DNA from 3 places in the Allobosea vestrisii genome. Region 3 is predicted to be linked to each of the others. Evidence: predicted binding sites of a transcription regulator. Region 3 holds the regulator's gene; each other region holds the start of a gene.
The links. Region 3 encodes LexA, which represses DNA repair genes until DNA is damaged. Its sites were predicted from a motif close to TGTTCNNNNTGTGTTCNG; they were not measured.
Positions count from the first base shown of each region.

Region 1: the regulator LexA is predicted to act here: its motif matches at 1,907-1,924, upstream of QO058_RS12915 (helicase-related protein).
Region 2: the regulator LexA is predicted to act here: its motif matches at 2,360-2,377, upstream of QO058_RS14645 (DUF763 domain-containing protein).

Region 1 is NZ_CP126307.1:2,597,394-2,601,546, forward strand. It holds gene QO058_RS12915 (helicase-related protein) at 1-1,824, opposite strand, end outside; gene QO058_RS12920 (alpha/beta fold hydrolase) at 2,134-3,024, opposite strand; gene QO058_RS12925 (hypothetical protein) at 3,215-4,153, shown strand, end outside.
Region 2 is NZ_CP126307.1:2,956,714-2,960,866, forward strand. It holds gene QO058_RS14635 (hypothetical protein) at 1-189, shown strand, start outside; gene QO058_RS14640 (DNA-3-methyladenine glycosylase) at 309-893, shown strand; gene QO058_RS14645 (DUF763 domain-containing protein) at 1,038-2,348, opposite strand; gene QO058_RS14650 (DUF3008 family protein) at 2,606-2,794, shown strand; gene QO058_RS14655 (GGDEF domain-containing protein) at 3,175-4,153, opposite strand, start outside.
Region 3 is NZ_CP126307.1:386,585-390,737, forward strand. It holds gene trpC (indole-3-glycerol phosphate synthase TrpC) at 1-56, shown strand, start outside; gene moaC (cyclic pyranopterin monophosphate synthase MoaC) at 53-541, shown strand; gene QO058_RS01865 (molybdopterin molybdotransferase MoeA) at 538-1,749, shown strand; gene lexA (transcriptional repressor LexA) at 1,853-2,584, shown strand; gene QO058_RS01875 (ComEC/Rec2 family competence protein) at 2,885-4,153, opposite strand, start outside.

The DNA of each region.
Region 1 (4,153 bases), 2.2 Mb from region 3:
GGCCAGCCGGGTCTCGATCTGCTCGCGGGCCTGTGCCGGCAGGTGATCGTCGACCATCAGGCGCAGGCGCGGCTCCAGTACCTTCTCGCCGGCAGTCAGGCGCGCCACGGGCTCGCCGATCCAGCGCACCAGCCCATCATGCGAGAGCACGAAAGCATCGTCGCCGGCCAACACGACGCGCGAGGCGCGTGCCTCCAGCTCGCCAGCCAGCGCTTTCAGCGCCGCAGCATTCAGAGCCTTCGCTTCCGGCCCACCCGCCTTCGGGTCGGCCGTGAAACGGAAGCCCTGCAGCAATCCGACATGCTGACCCTCGACCAGGACATCGCCAGTCGCGGTGACTTCAGCCTCCAACATTGCATTCTCCCGCAGGCGACGCATCAACACGCTCGTACGCCGATCAACGAATCGGCTGGCAAGCCGTTCGTGCAAAGCGTCCGACAGCCTGTCCTCTACAAGACGCGCCACCCCCTGCCAATGCTCTGGATAGAGCAACCAGTCCGGCCGGTTGGCAACATAGGTCCAGGTCCGGACCTGGGAGATGCGGGCCGAGAGGGTGTCGATCTCGCCATCGACGCGGTCGAGGGCGGCCAATTGGCCGGCATACCAGTCCGGATCGAGCCGGCCATGGCGCATCAGGCGCAGATACAATGTCGTCGCCAGCTCGGCATGCTGCATCGGTGCGATCTTACGGTAATCGGGCAGGCCACAGACCTCCCAGAGCCGCGTCACGGCCGGTTTGCCCTGCGCCAATCGCGCGATGTCCTGATCGCGTGCCAGGATTTCCAGCGTCGTCATATCCTCGGCGATCAGGGCGCGAGTCAGCCCCGGCTCCTGCGGCTGGATGTTGAGGCTGTCGATGAGGCCGGCGATCGAACGCAGATCGAGATCGGAATTGCGCCATTGCATCTGCCGGACCGATTCGAAGCGGTGGTCCTCGATCGCCTGGACCAGCTCCTGCTCGAAGGGGGGCGAGCGCCCGGTCGTGCCGAAGGTGCCGTCACGCAGATGCCGTCCGGCGCGGCCGGCGATCTGCCCGAACTCGGCCGGGTTGAGCTTGCGATAGTGATGGCCGTCGAACTTGCTGTCCCCGGCGAAGGCAATGTGGTCGACATCGAGATTGAGCCCCATGCCGATCGCGTCGGTGGCGACGAGATAGTCGACATCGCCCGACTGGTAGATCTCGACCTGGGCATTTCGCGTGCGCGGCGAGAGCGCGCCGAGCACCACCGCCGCCCCACCTTTCTGCCGGCGGATCAGTTCCGCGATCGCATACACCTCCTCGGCCGAGAAGGCGACGATCGCCGAGCGCCGCGGCAGGCGGGTGATCTTGCGGTCGCCGGCGAAGGAGAGGTTCGACAAGCGCGGACGCGAGACGACATTGACGCCGGGGATGAGCTGCTCGACCAGCGGCCTCATCGTGCCGGCCCCGATCAGCATCGTCTCCTCGCGGCCGCGATGATTGAGCAGGCGATCGGCGAAGACGTGGCCGCGGTCGAGATCGGCTGCGAGCTGGATCTCGTCGATCGCGACGAAATCGACGGCGAGGTCACGCGGCATCGCCTCGACCGTGCAGACCCAGAACCTCGGCCGCTCCGGCTTGATCTTCTCCTCGCCCGTGATCAGCGCGACTGCCTCCGGGCCGACCTTGTCGACGACGCGCTGATAGACCTCGCGCGCCAGCAGGCGCAGGGGCAGGCCAATCATGCCGGTCGGATGCGCCACCATCCGCTCGATGGCGAGATGGGTCTTGCCAGTATTGGTCGGGCCGAGCACCGCCGTGACACCGCGGGCGCGGAGCGAAGGCGGAAGGGAACGAGGTTGGATCAAGACGCTGGAGCTTTCCTGCAGTCTGGGCGGCCGCGAGCCCTATCGAGTCGGGTGGCCTGAAAGCGACCCGCTCCGTGAACAGAACGAGTCCGGAACGAAGCGGGGGCGAATCGCTGACTCCCACAGAATCAGGTTTCGTTCACGGCGAGATATTGCGGCAAGCGATTCAAAAACCACAAGATTTTGAATCGCCTTCATTGTCCATCCTTCGCCGACTTGCGCGCGCGAGGGCCGCTTTCGCTCATGTAGGGCGTTCTGGCGACAGAACGAGGGGCAAGACGACGATTGCCGCAGGCAGGCGTCCGGTCAGTCCCCGAAGACCTCGCTCAGGACCTGCGCTGCCTCGTCCGGCGCCTCGACATGGACGAAATGGCCAGCGTCCTCGCAGAAGGTCACCTCCACATCGTCGAAATAGTGCGACAGGAAGGTCGTCCACTCCGATTTCAGGATCGGATCGTGCCGGCCCCAATGCACCCGGGTGCGCTGATGGATCGGCACGGACGGCGCCGGATGACCGTCGATCGCGGCGATCCGCGCCGCGTTCTGGCTGCGGTACCAGTCGAATCCCCCACGCAGATTGCCGGGTTTCATGAAGTTCTCGACCCAAAGGTCGAAGACCGGCGCGAAAGCATCCTTGCGATGGCACCAATGCGTCAGGAAATGCCCGAGATAGAGGGCGCAGGCCTCGCGGCTCGAACCGATCAGCTGCTCCGCCAGCGGCAATTGCTGGAAGGACTGGTACCAGATCTCGTTGACATGGCCGTCGCGGACCCAGGCCGAGCCGACGCTCGGCGTCGGGCAGTTGAAGAACAGCAGCTTCTCGACCCGCTGCGGATGGCGCCGCGCCAGCCCTTGCGCGACATAGGCGCCGACATCGTGGCCGACGACGCCGACCGGGCCGGCACCGATCGCTTCCAGCAACGCCGCCATGTCGTCGGCATGGGCGTTGGCGCCGACATCGCTGCGCGGCGTGGGTGATTTCCCGCTGTCGCCGAAGCCGCGCAGATCAGGCGCGATCAATCGGAATTCGCCATGCAGCCGGTTCATCAGCGGCAGCCAGCTCATCCAGAATTCCGGCCAGCCATGCAGCAGCAGCACCGCCGGCCCGTCGCCGACCTCGGCGACATGCAAGACGGTGTCGCGCACGACGACCTGGCGATGCCTGAGGCCGGGCGGCAAGGCGAAATCGCTGGACATGGCGGCTCCGGAGGCGAATCGCCGGAAAGGCTATCCCCTCACCCAGACCTCCCGCAATTCGTCGGATGGCGGAGGCCCCATGCAGTGCAGGTCGGATGGCGGCTGAAGCGCGATCGGGGATAGCGGGCGATCTTATCCCCGGCGGTTCCGGCGGCCTCAGAATAGCGCGCTCCAAACCAGGGAGCACGTCATGCCGGACCATCCGCATCATTCAGCCAGTGACAGCGCGCGCTGGCGCGAGATCGTACTTCTGCGCCGCAGGCTCGTCTCGCTGAAGGCACAGACGCGGCTGCTCCGGCACGAACTCGCCCGCAAGTACAATCCTGACCAGCCGCGCGTGCCGGCCGGCGATGCCGGTGGTGGGCAATGGACCAGCGGCGGAGGCGGCGGCAATCCGACGCTGACGGGAACCGACTGGCTGGGCGATCTCGGCAGCGCCCTGTCGACCGCGCTGAGTTTCAGTGACGTCGTCGCCGATACCAGCGGCGATGAGAGCTGGGCCTTCTATCAGGACGCCACCCGCCCCGATGGCTCGCTGGCCGAGCGCGCCGTGGTCAATCGCGACGGCTCGACCATCCAGTCCGAGTTCGCCGAGCCTGGGCGCCAGAGCAACTGGGAGGAGCGCCACACCATAACCCTGCCCGAGGGCGGCAAGACCACCTTCGAGACTTCCGAACGCACCCAGACGATCCGCGATGGTGGCCCCGATGGCGAAGTCCTGTCGCGCTCGACCTGGACCGAGCGCGGGCCAGAGCGGGAGGCGACGGTTCAGCAGGCGTTTGCGCCACCCAATCCAGCAGGTGTGGCCGTCGCGGGTGCCGTCCTATTCGGCTGGCTTTCACCCGGCGACGACATCGACGGCCCGCGAACCGTCATGGGCTTCGTGCCGCGCGACTATCAGTCGAGCAAGCCTGGGCAGATGGACCTCGCCTTCGTTGGGAATTTGACGACAGAGGAAGCAAAGAATGCTTGCCATATGCTCGGCAAGGTCCAGGAACTAACGGATCGCGCCGCCGATGCAGCTGGTGATCCGAGGCAGTTTTCATCCATGGCGACCTATGGCACCGACGTTCACGTTCGCTTCAAGAATTTCGTTAACGATCTCAACGACATAAACTTTCGAGCTGAG
Region 2 (4,153 bases), 2.6 Mb from region 3:
AGCGATGCACCTGAAGGGACTCCCGAGGCGCGCGAGCTCGCCAGGCTGGTTGCGGCCATTCGCGCGTGGGACGAAGCCCACAAGGGTGAGCAGTCTCACGGTCCCGAGCCAGTGTCGGGCCTAACCCGTCCCGATGACCTGTCGGTGTCGGGGCTGCCGGGCAATCTCGGAAAACTGCACTTGGACTGAGCAGCGCCCCTAAGGATTGCGGTAGAAACCAGTATACGTTCAGCTCGCTTGGCTGCGGTCGGGCGTGGACTTTTCGAACAGGTCGTAGCCGTGGCAGACATTCTTGCGTGTTGGCTCTGATGACATCCGGCCATCTCGACGACTGCCGGCCGATTCTTCTCCCAATCGAATTCTTCGATCGCGCGGCACCGGAGCTTGCAATCCGTTTGATTGGGGTCTCGATGTTCGTCGCCGGGGTCGGGGGCGTGATCGTTGAAACCGAGGCCTACACGCGCGACGACCCGGCTTCACACAGCTTTCGCGGGCCGACTTTGCGCAACGCCGCGATGTTCGGCCATGCCGGGACAGCATATGTCTATCGGTCATACGGCCTTCATTGGTGTTTCAACATCGTGGCCCGAGGCGGCGGCGCCGTCCTGCTCCGTGCCCTCGAACCTACCGCCGGTTTGGATATCATGCTCGAAAGGCGCGGTGGAGCATCGCCGTTGTGCAGCGGTCCCGGCCGGCTGGCTCAAGCGCTAGCCATCGACGCCAGCTTTGACGCTCTGCCGGTCTATCAGGAGCCCTTCAAGCTCAGTGATCGAACCTGTGAACCTGATGTCGCTGTGGGTCCGCGGATCGGGATCAGCCAGGCCCGTGAAAAGCCATGGCGTTTTGGCCTTCAGGGCTCCCCTCAATTGAGCAGGCGCTTTCCCCTTCGATAGGGTTTTGATCCGACACCCTCGATCTCGGCGGCTTTCGTCTCCATCACGGCCTAAGCGTCGACGGGCGCGTCGAGGCCATCTCACTTGGTGTTGGCGAGGTCATCTTCGCTGAGGAGCAGAACGCCTCGTGACATGCGCAAATGCTCAGGGCGTCTGAGCCTCCGCGCTCGCATGTCGCGCTGGGCGGATTTTCGGCGTCGCAGCCTGGGCAGTCTTGGGCTCCCGTTGCTCCCAACCAAAAACGCTCCGCCCGCCATACTCCGCCGAACGTCGGCGTTCCTCGGTCACATAATCGTCCAGTGTCGGGCCCATGGCGATACGCTCCAGCCTGCGACTCTCGCGGTCGAGTCGGACGATCGCGGCGAGGCGATCCTCCTCCCCGAGCTTGGCCCGATCGACCGCAGATCTCAGCACTGTGATCGTCTGGTCGTAGACCTTGGTCGGCACGGCGAAAGGGTGACGGTCCTTGCCGCCATGCGCGAGCGAGAAGCGCGCCGGATCGGCGAAGCGGCACGGCGCGCCATGAACCACCTCGGCCACCATTGCAAGTGAGCGCACGGTGCGGGCCCCGACGCCGGGCACGAGAAGCAGGTCCGAGAAGTCAGCCGGGGCGCAGTCGGCCGCTGCAGCGAGCGCTCCATGAAGACGCCGCGCGATCACATCCTTGGGCCGGACATCGTGATGCACCGGCATCACCAGATGGGGCAGGGCGAGTTGCGCTGGCGAGAGGGCAGGCGGGACGCGGTCGCGTTCCAGCGCAGCGAACTCCCTGACGATGGCGTCGGGCCCGATCTCGCACAGCATTGCGACCTGGCCCTGTCGTGAAGAGGCCGCGCGCGCATCGGTCAGGTTGATGATCTCGCCCTGGTTTTTGCCGTCGATGGCAGCGTGGGGCGCCTCGACGAAGCTTCCGAGGCCTTCCGACTGCCAATGATAGCGGCGGGCGAGGCCGCCATCGCCGTTCATGCCCTGCTGCACCACGACCCATTGGCCATCATCGGTGACGAAGAAGCCGTGCAGATAAAGGTCGAAACCGTCCTGCACGGCAGCGCTGTCGACCTTGGCGACGAGGCGGCTTGCTTTGGCCAAGGCGTGTCCATCGAAGCCGACTTGGGCACCGATCCGCTCCAGCTCGGTGGGCGTCTGCCGGGAATGCCTGCCTCGCCCACCGCAGACATGCAAGCCGAGCTCGCCCGCGAGCGGCGTCAGCCCGCGCTTCAGTGCCCCGATCACGCTCGTGGTGATGCCCGAAGAGTGCCAGTCCATGCCCATCACCGCGCCGAAGGATTGGAACCAGAACGGATGCGCCAGACGCCGCAGCAACTCGTCACGGCCATAGTGATGGATAATCGCTTCGCAGATGACGGCGCCGAGACTGGTCATGCGCTGGGCGAGCCAGGCCGGCACACGGCCGTAGTGCAAAGGCAGATCGGCACTGCCGGAGCGACGCGTCATGCCGGGCTCTCGCGAACGAAACGGGAACTTTACATAGCGCGATACGGCCGATGCTGCCAAGTGGAAGCATCATCGCTGCCGCCCCGTCAATTGCGGGCTCGGCGCACCGCCACCCCGAATTCATGAAGGAGGCGGCGACATGAAGCCGATGACGGCGAAAGGTGCAGGGCCTGTCCGAGCCGATCCCGCGGGAACGCCTCCGCAATTGGCTTGTTTAGGAGGTGCCGCTTTGGAAAGGCGCTAGCTAGGAGATGGACATGCCAGCAAAATCAGCAGCTCAGCAAAAGGCGGCAGGCGCCGCCTTGGCCGCCAAGCGCGGCGACATTAAGAAAAGCGAACTCAAGGGTGCTTCCAAATCGATGGAGAAATCGATGAACGAACGCGAATTCGACGATCTCGCCTCGACCAAACGCAAGGGCAAGCCCGAGCATGTGTCAAAGTCGTGAGTGGTCTTTCGGCTGCGACCGCAGCTCAATAGCCGCAAGTGAGCGTCGCCCCGTCATTGCATCGTCCTCGATCACGAGGACTACATTTTCCGCCACGACGACATCTTCGTGACGCCGGTCATCTCGGCTGAAGCCGACGCGGTTTTGGCCAAGGTCCAAGGGATGACGTCGCACCTAGTTCCAACAAAGTGCCCGCCGAGCGGCGCTCGGCTGGCACTCTGTCGCCACGAATCAGGCGGCCTTTGCTTTGGCTACGCCGCCAAGTTGGTCGACGAGCTGATCTTCGTCAGCAGTTCGTCCGTCTTGGTCTCCTCCGCAAGTGTGCGAGGTATTGCTGGGCGAGATTGAGCGCATTTAGCCTCACGTTTCATAAACTCCCTCTAGGCGACGCTCCGGAGCTGAGCGAACATCGCGCGGCCCTTGCCGGCCCGCTTGGCGGCGTAGAGTGCCTCGTCAGCGGCACGGCGCAGAGTTTCGGGGTCGTGGTACCTGTCGCCGGCCGGCACAGTCTCGATGCCGACCGAAGTGCCCGCGTCAGCCGGCGATCCCAGCAGGATGTAGGGGTGCCCGACCCGCGCCACCACGCGCTCGGCCAGACTCCTTGCCTGTCCCGCGTCGGCGCCGGGAGCGATGATGGCGAACTCGTCGCCGCCCACCCTGGCGATGAGGTCGCCATCGCGCGTGACCGTCGCCAACCGATTGGCGACTTGGCGAAGGAGGTCGTCGCCGGCCGCGTGGCCGAGACGGTCGTTGACGGCCTTGAACCCGTCCAGGTCGAGCAGGAGGAGCGAGAATGCCTTCTCGGAGGCAGCCGCCGTCGTCATGGCCTCGTCGAAAGCACGACGGTTGGCAATGCCAGTCAGGGCATCTTTGCGCGCGGCGAAATCGAGCTCGCGTTGGCCGATCAGGACGGCCTCCAACTGGCTGACGTTCCGGGCCGCAGCATCGTAGATGCTGAGGAGATAGAGGGTTAGCAGGAACGCCATTGACTGGAGCAGGTCGTCGCCGGTGAAGGCAAGGGCCGCGATGAGGATGCCAACGGCAAGGGTGCAGATCGCGCAACAGATCCAAAACCTCACGGCCCGCGAGCAGGCTCCGGAGCTGATGCCCATCGCCAACCCGACCGCCAGGATGTAGCCATCGGCGTACTCGGCATGGAAAATGCGGATTGTTAGCGCGGCGATCACGATCGTGAAGGTCAACGCGGCCGCCGCGTACCAGGTCTCCCAGCGCCGCGCCTGCGCAAGCGTAAGTTTCTCGGTCGGGCGTCGCTGAAAGGCCAAGACGCCGATGACCCGCACGGTGCTCGTCACGACGGACGCTCCTACGATCGCCCACAAAGCAGGGTCGCCGGTACGG
Region 3 (4,153 bases):
TGGCGGCTGCAACGCGCGAGCTTCTGACTGGCAAGACCACTGAGGCGGCGGCGTGAGCCGGCTCACCCATCTCGATCAGAAGGGCGCGGCCCATATGGTCGATGTCGGCGACAAGGCCGAGACCGTCCGCGTCGCGGTCGCCGAAGGCCATGTGGTGATGCAAGCCGAGACGCTCGCCATCGTCCGCGACGGCGAGGCCAAGAAGGGCGACGTGCTCGGCACCGCCCGCCTTGCCGGCATCATGGCGGCCAAGCGAGCACATGAACTGATCCCGCTCTGCCACCCACTACTGCTCTCGAAGATCGCGGTCGACCTCACGATCGATGAGGCGCTGCCAGGCGTGCGCGTCCGCGCCGAAGTCAAGCTCACCGGCAAGACCGGCGTCGAGATGGAGGCGCTGACCGCCGTCAGCGTCGCCTGCCTCACCGTCTACGACATGGTGAAGGCGGTTGATCGCGCCATGCATATCGAAGGCATCCAGCTCGTGCACAAATCCGGCGGCAAGTCCGGAACCTATGAGCTCGCAGGGCGATCGGCATGAGCCTCACCCCCGTCCCCGTCGCACTCAAGGCGCTGCTCGACAGCGTGCCCGGCCCGACGCCTGCCGAGACGCTGCCGCTGGCGCAATGCGCCGGCCGCGTCCTGGCCGAGGATGTCGCCGCGCTCAGGACCCAGCCGCCCTTCGCCAATTCGGCGATGGACGGCTATGCCGTGCGCGGCGAGGACTTGGCCCGGGGCGCGCAGCTTCGCGTCATCGGCGAATCCGCCGCTGGCCGCGGCTTCCCCGGCAAGATTTCTCTTGGCGAGACGGTACGAATATTTACCGGAGCACCGCTGCCCGCGGGCGCGGACACGATCCTCATTCAGGAACATGCAGAGGGTGTGGGCGGCCCGGTGATCCGTGTCACCAAACCCACCGATCAGGGCCAATTCGTCCGGCTAGCGGGGCTCGACTTCAGGACCGGCGAGGTCCTGCTGAAAGCCGGTCGCCGGCTCGACAGCGCCGCGCTCGGCCTCGCCGCGGCCGCCGGGCATCCGACGCTCGCCGTCCGCCGCAAGCCGCTGGTTGCGATTCTCGCCACCGGCGACGAGCTCGTCCTGCCCGGCGAGCCGGTCGGCCCCGACCAGATCGTCGCCTCCAACAGCTTCGCCCTCGCCGCGCTCGTCGAGCAGGCCGGCGGCACGGCGCTCGATCTCGGCATCGCCCGCGACAACCATCCCGACCTCGCCGGCAAGATCGAGGCGGCCCGCAAGGCCGGGGCCGATGTCCTGATCACACTCGGCGGCGCCTCGGTCGGCGAGCACGATCTCGTCCAGGCGGCGCTGAAGGCGCAGGGCATGGCGCTCGGCTTCTGGAAGATCGCGATGCGCCCGGGCAAGCCGATGATGATGGGCCGCCTCGGCGCCATGGTCGCGCTCGGCCTGCCGGGCAACCCGGTCTCCTCGATCGTCTGCGGGCATCTCTTTGCCATCCCGCTGGTCGAGGCCCTGCTCGGCATCGATGATCCCGAGCGCGACCGCAGCGAGCCCGCCATCCTCGCCGCCGATCTGCCGGCCAATGACGAGCGCCAAGACTATCTGCGCGCCACTTTCGAAACCGTCGATGGCGAGCGGCGCGTCAGGCCCTTTGCCAAGCAGGATTCGTCGATGCTGGCGAACCTGTCGCGCGCCGAGGCCCTGGTGATCCGCCAGGTCTTCGCCGAGGCAGCCACAGCGGGCGATCCCTGCCGGATCATTCGACTGCGCTGACTGGGTCGCGTTACGACAAGGCGTGCCTTGCGGAACACAAAGCGAACAGGTATGGTGTTCGTGCTTTGTTTCGATTCTAGCCCGAGAGGCGAGCGGCGCGACCATGCTGACACGCAAACAGTTCGAACTGCTCCGCTTCATCCACGAGCGCCTGCGCGAATCCGGCGTACCGCCCTCCTTCGACGAAATGAAGGACGCGCTCGACCTGCGCTCCAAATCCGGCATCCACCGGCTGATCATGGCGCTGGAAGAGCGCGGCTTCATTCGCCGGCTCCCCAACCGGGCGCGGGCACTCGAAGTCATCAAGATGCCGGACGGCATCGGCGGCCAGCAGGCGCAGCGCGCCCGCTTCAGCCCCTCAATCGTCCAGGGCGGGCTCGGCCAGACCCCGCCGGCACCGGCAGCCACCTTGGCGAAGCCGCGCCCCGCGGGCGCCGAGGAGAGCGGACGCTCCACCGTCTCGATCCCCGTCATGGGCCGCATCGCCGCCGGCACGCCGATCTCGGCGATCCAGGACCGCAGCCATAGCGTCTCTATGCCAGCCGATATGCTGGGCGGCGGCGAGCATTATGCGCTCGAAGTTCGCGGCGATTCGATGATCGAGGCCGGTATCCTCGACGGCGACACGGTCGTGATCCGCAAGCAGGACAGCGCCAATACAGGCGACATCATCGTCGCCCTGATCGACGACGAGGAAGCGACGCTGAAGCGCTTGCGCAAGCGCGGCTCCTCGATCGCGCTCGAAGCCGCCAATCCCGCCTACGAGACGCGCGTGCTCGGGCCGGACCGGGTCAAGATCCAGGGCCGCCTCGTCAACCTGATGCGACGTTACTGAAATACCTCGGCATCCTGTGCGGGCTCCGCAGCCGCGGGTACCGGCACAGCAGTGGGCTCGGGTGCTGGCCTCGTTTCCGGCCGCGCACGGGTCCACGGACGCAGGCGGGTCGCCTCGTCGGCCGTTAGCGCGCGCCAGCCGCCGCGGGCCGCATGATAGGCGGTCGCGCCGTCGCGCATGAGCGCGCTGCGGTCGATCAATCGGGCAGCGCAAGGCGCGCTCCAATAGAGCGACGTCACCACAAGATCGGCTCGCTGGCAGTCCTCGACCAAAGCGGTGCGGTCGCGCGTATAGGTGACGCTACGGCCATCCGGCAGGCGGATGACGCAGCCGCGCGCATCGCAGGCGGCCCCCCTCGCGCAAGTCGGCATCGTCGGGCGACCGGGAATCGCCGTCGGCATGCAGCCATTGCGTCAGCACGAAGCGGCTCGGCTTGCCCGCCAGCACCATCTTCCCCTCCGGCCCACGCACCAGCACGCCCGAGCCGTCGCGCTCGATCAGGATGTCCGGCCGCGACGGTGCCGAGGCCAGCGCAAGGCCGCCGACCAGCGGCAGCGCGGCGAGGAAGCGCAGCGCCGTCGTCCATAGTGTCAGCCACAGCAGCGACAGCGAGAACAGGATCAGAGCAAGAGAGTCGAAGGCCGGCAGCACGACGGTGGAGCGGTCGATGCCGGCGACCCAATGGGCAACCTGGAGCACGAGGCCGGACGCCCAGCCCATCAACGCCCAGGCCGGCCAGTCGAGCCCGAACGGATAGGCCAGCACGCCGAAGACGGCCGCCGGCATCACGATCAGCGAGACGAAGGGCAGCGCCAGCGCATTGCCGAGCAGGCCGAACGGATTGAAGGTCTGGAAGTGGAAGACGCCAAAGGGCGCCGTCGCCGCTGTCGCGACCATGGTCGTGGTCACGATACCCACAGCCGAGAGCCAGAGCGGCCGCAGTGGCCAGGGCCAGGACGCGGCCGCCGCGTCGGGCGGGCGCTCTTGCCAACGCTCGGCGAAGGCGATCAACGCCGCGACCGCCCCGAACGACATCTGGAAGCTTGGGCCAAGCACTGCCTCGGGTTCGCGCAGCAGCACGATGATCGCAGCGAGCGCGAGATTGCGCATCGAGAGCGCCGGCCGGTCGACCAGGATCGCCCCCAGCATCACCAGCGTCATGATCAGCGAGCGCACCGTCGCGACCTCGGCGCCCGAGAAGACGCAGTAACCGGTGGCGCCAGCCATGGCGGCGAGCGCCGCGAGCTTCTTCACCGGCCAATGGAGCGCTGCCGTCTGCGACAGCGCGAGCAGCGCCCGCGCCAGCCAGAAGATCGTTCCGGCGGCGAGCACCATATGGAGGCCGGAGATCGAGACGATGTGGTAGATGCCGGCGGCGCGCAGGTCGTTGTTGGTCGCTTCGTTGATCAGCCCGCGCTTTCCGGTGACCAGTGCCGCCGCCATAGCCCCGGCCTGCCCGCCGCCGCTCGTCGCGATGCGTTCGGTCAGCGCGTTGCGGGCCTGGTCGATTGCGACCGCCAGAGCAAGCCGGCGCGGCATCGGGCTCGGCGGCGGCGTGAGCGCGATCTT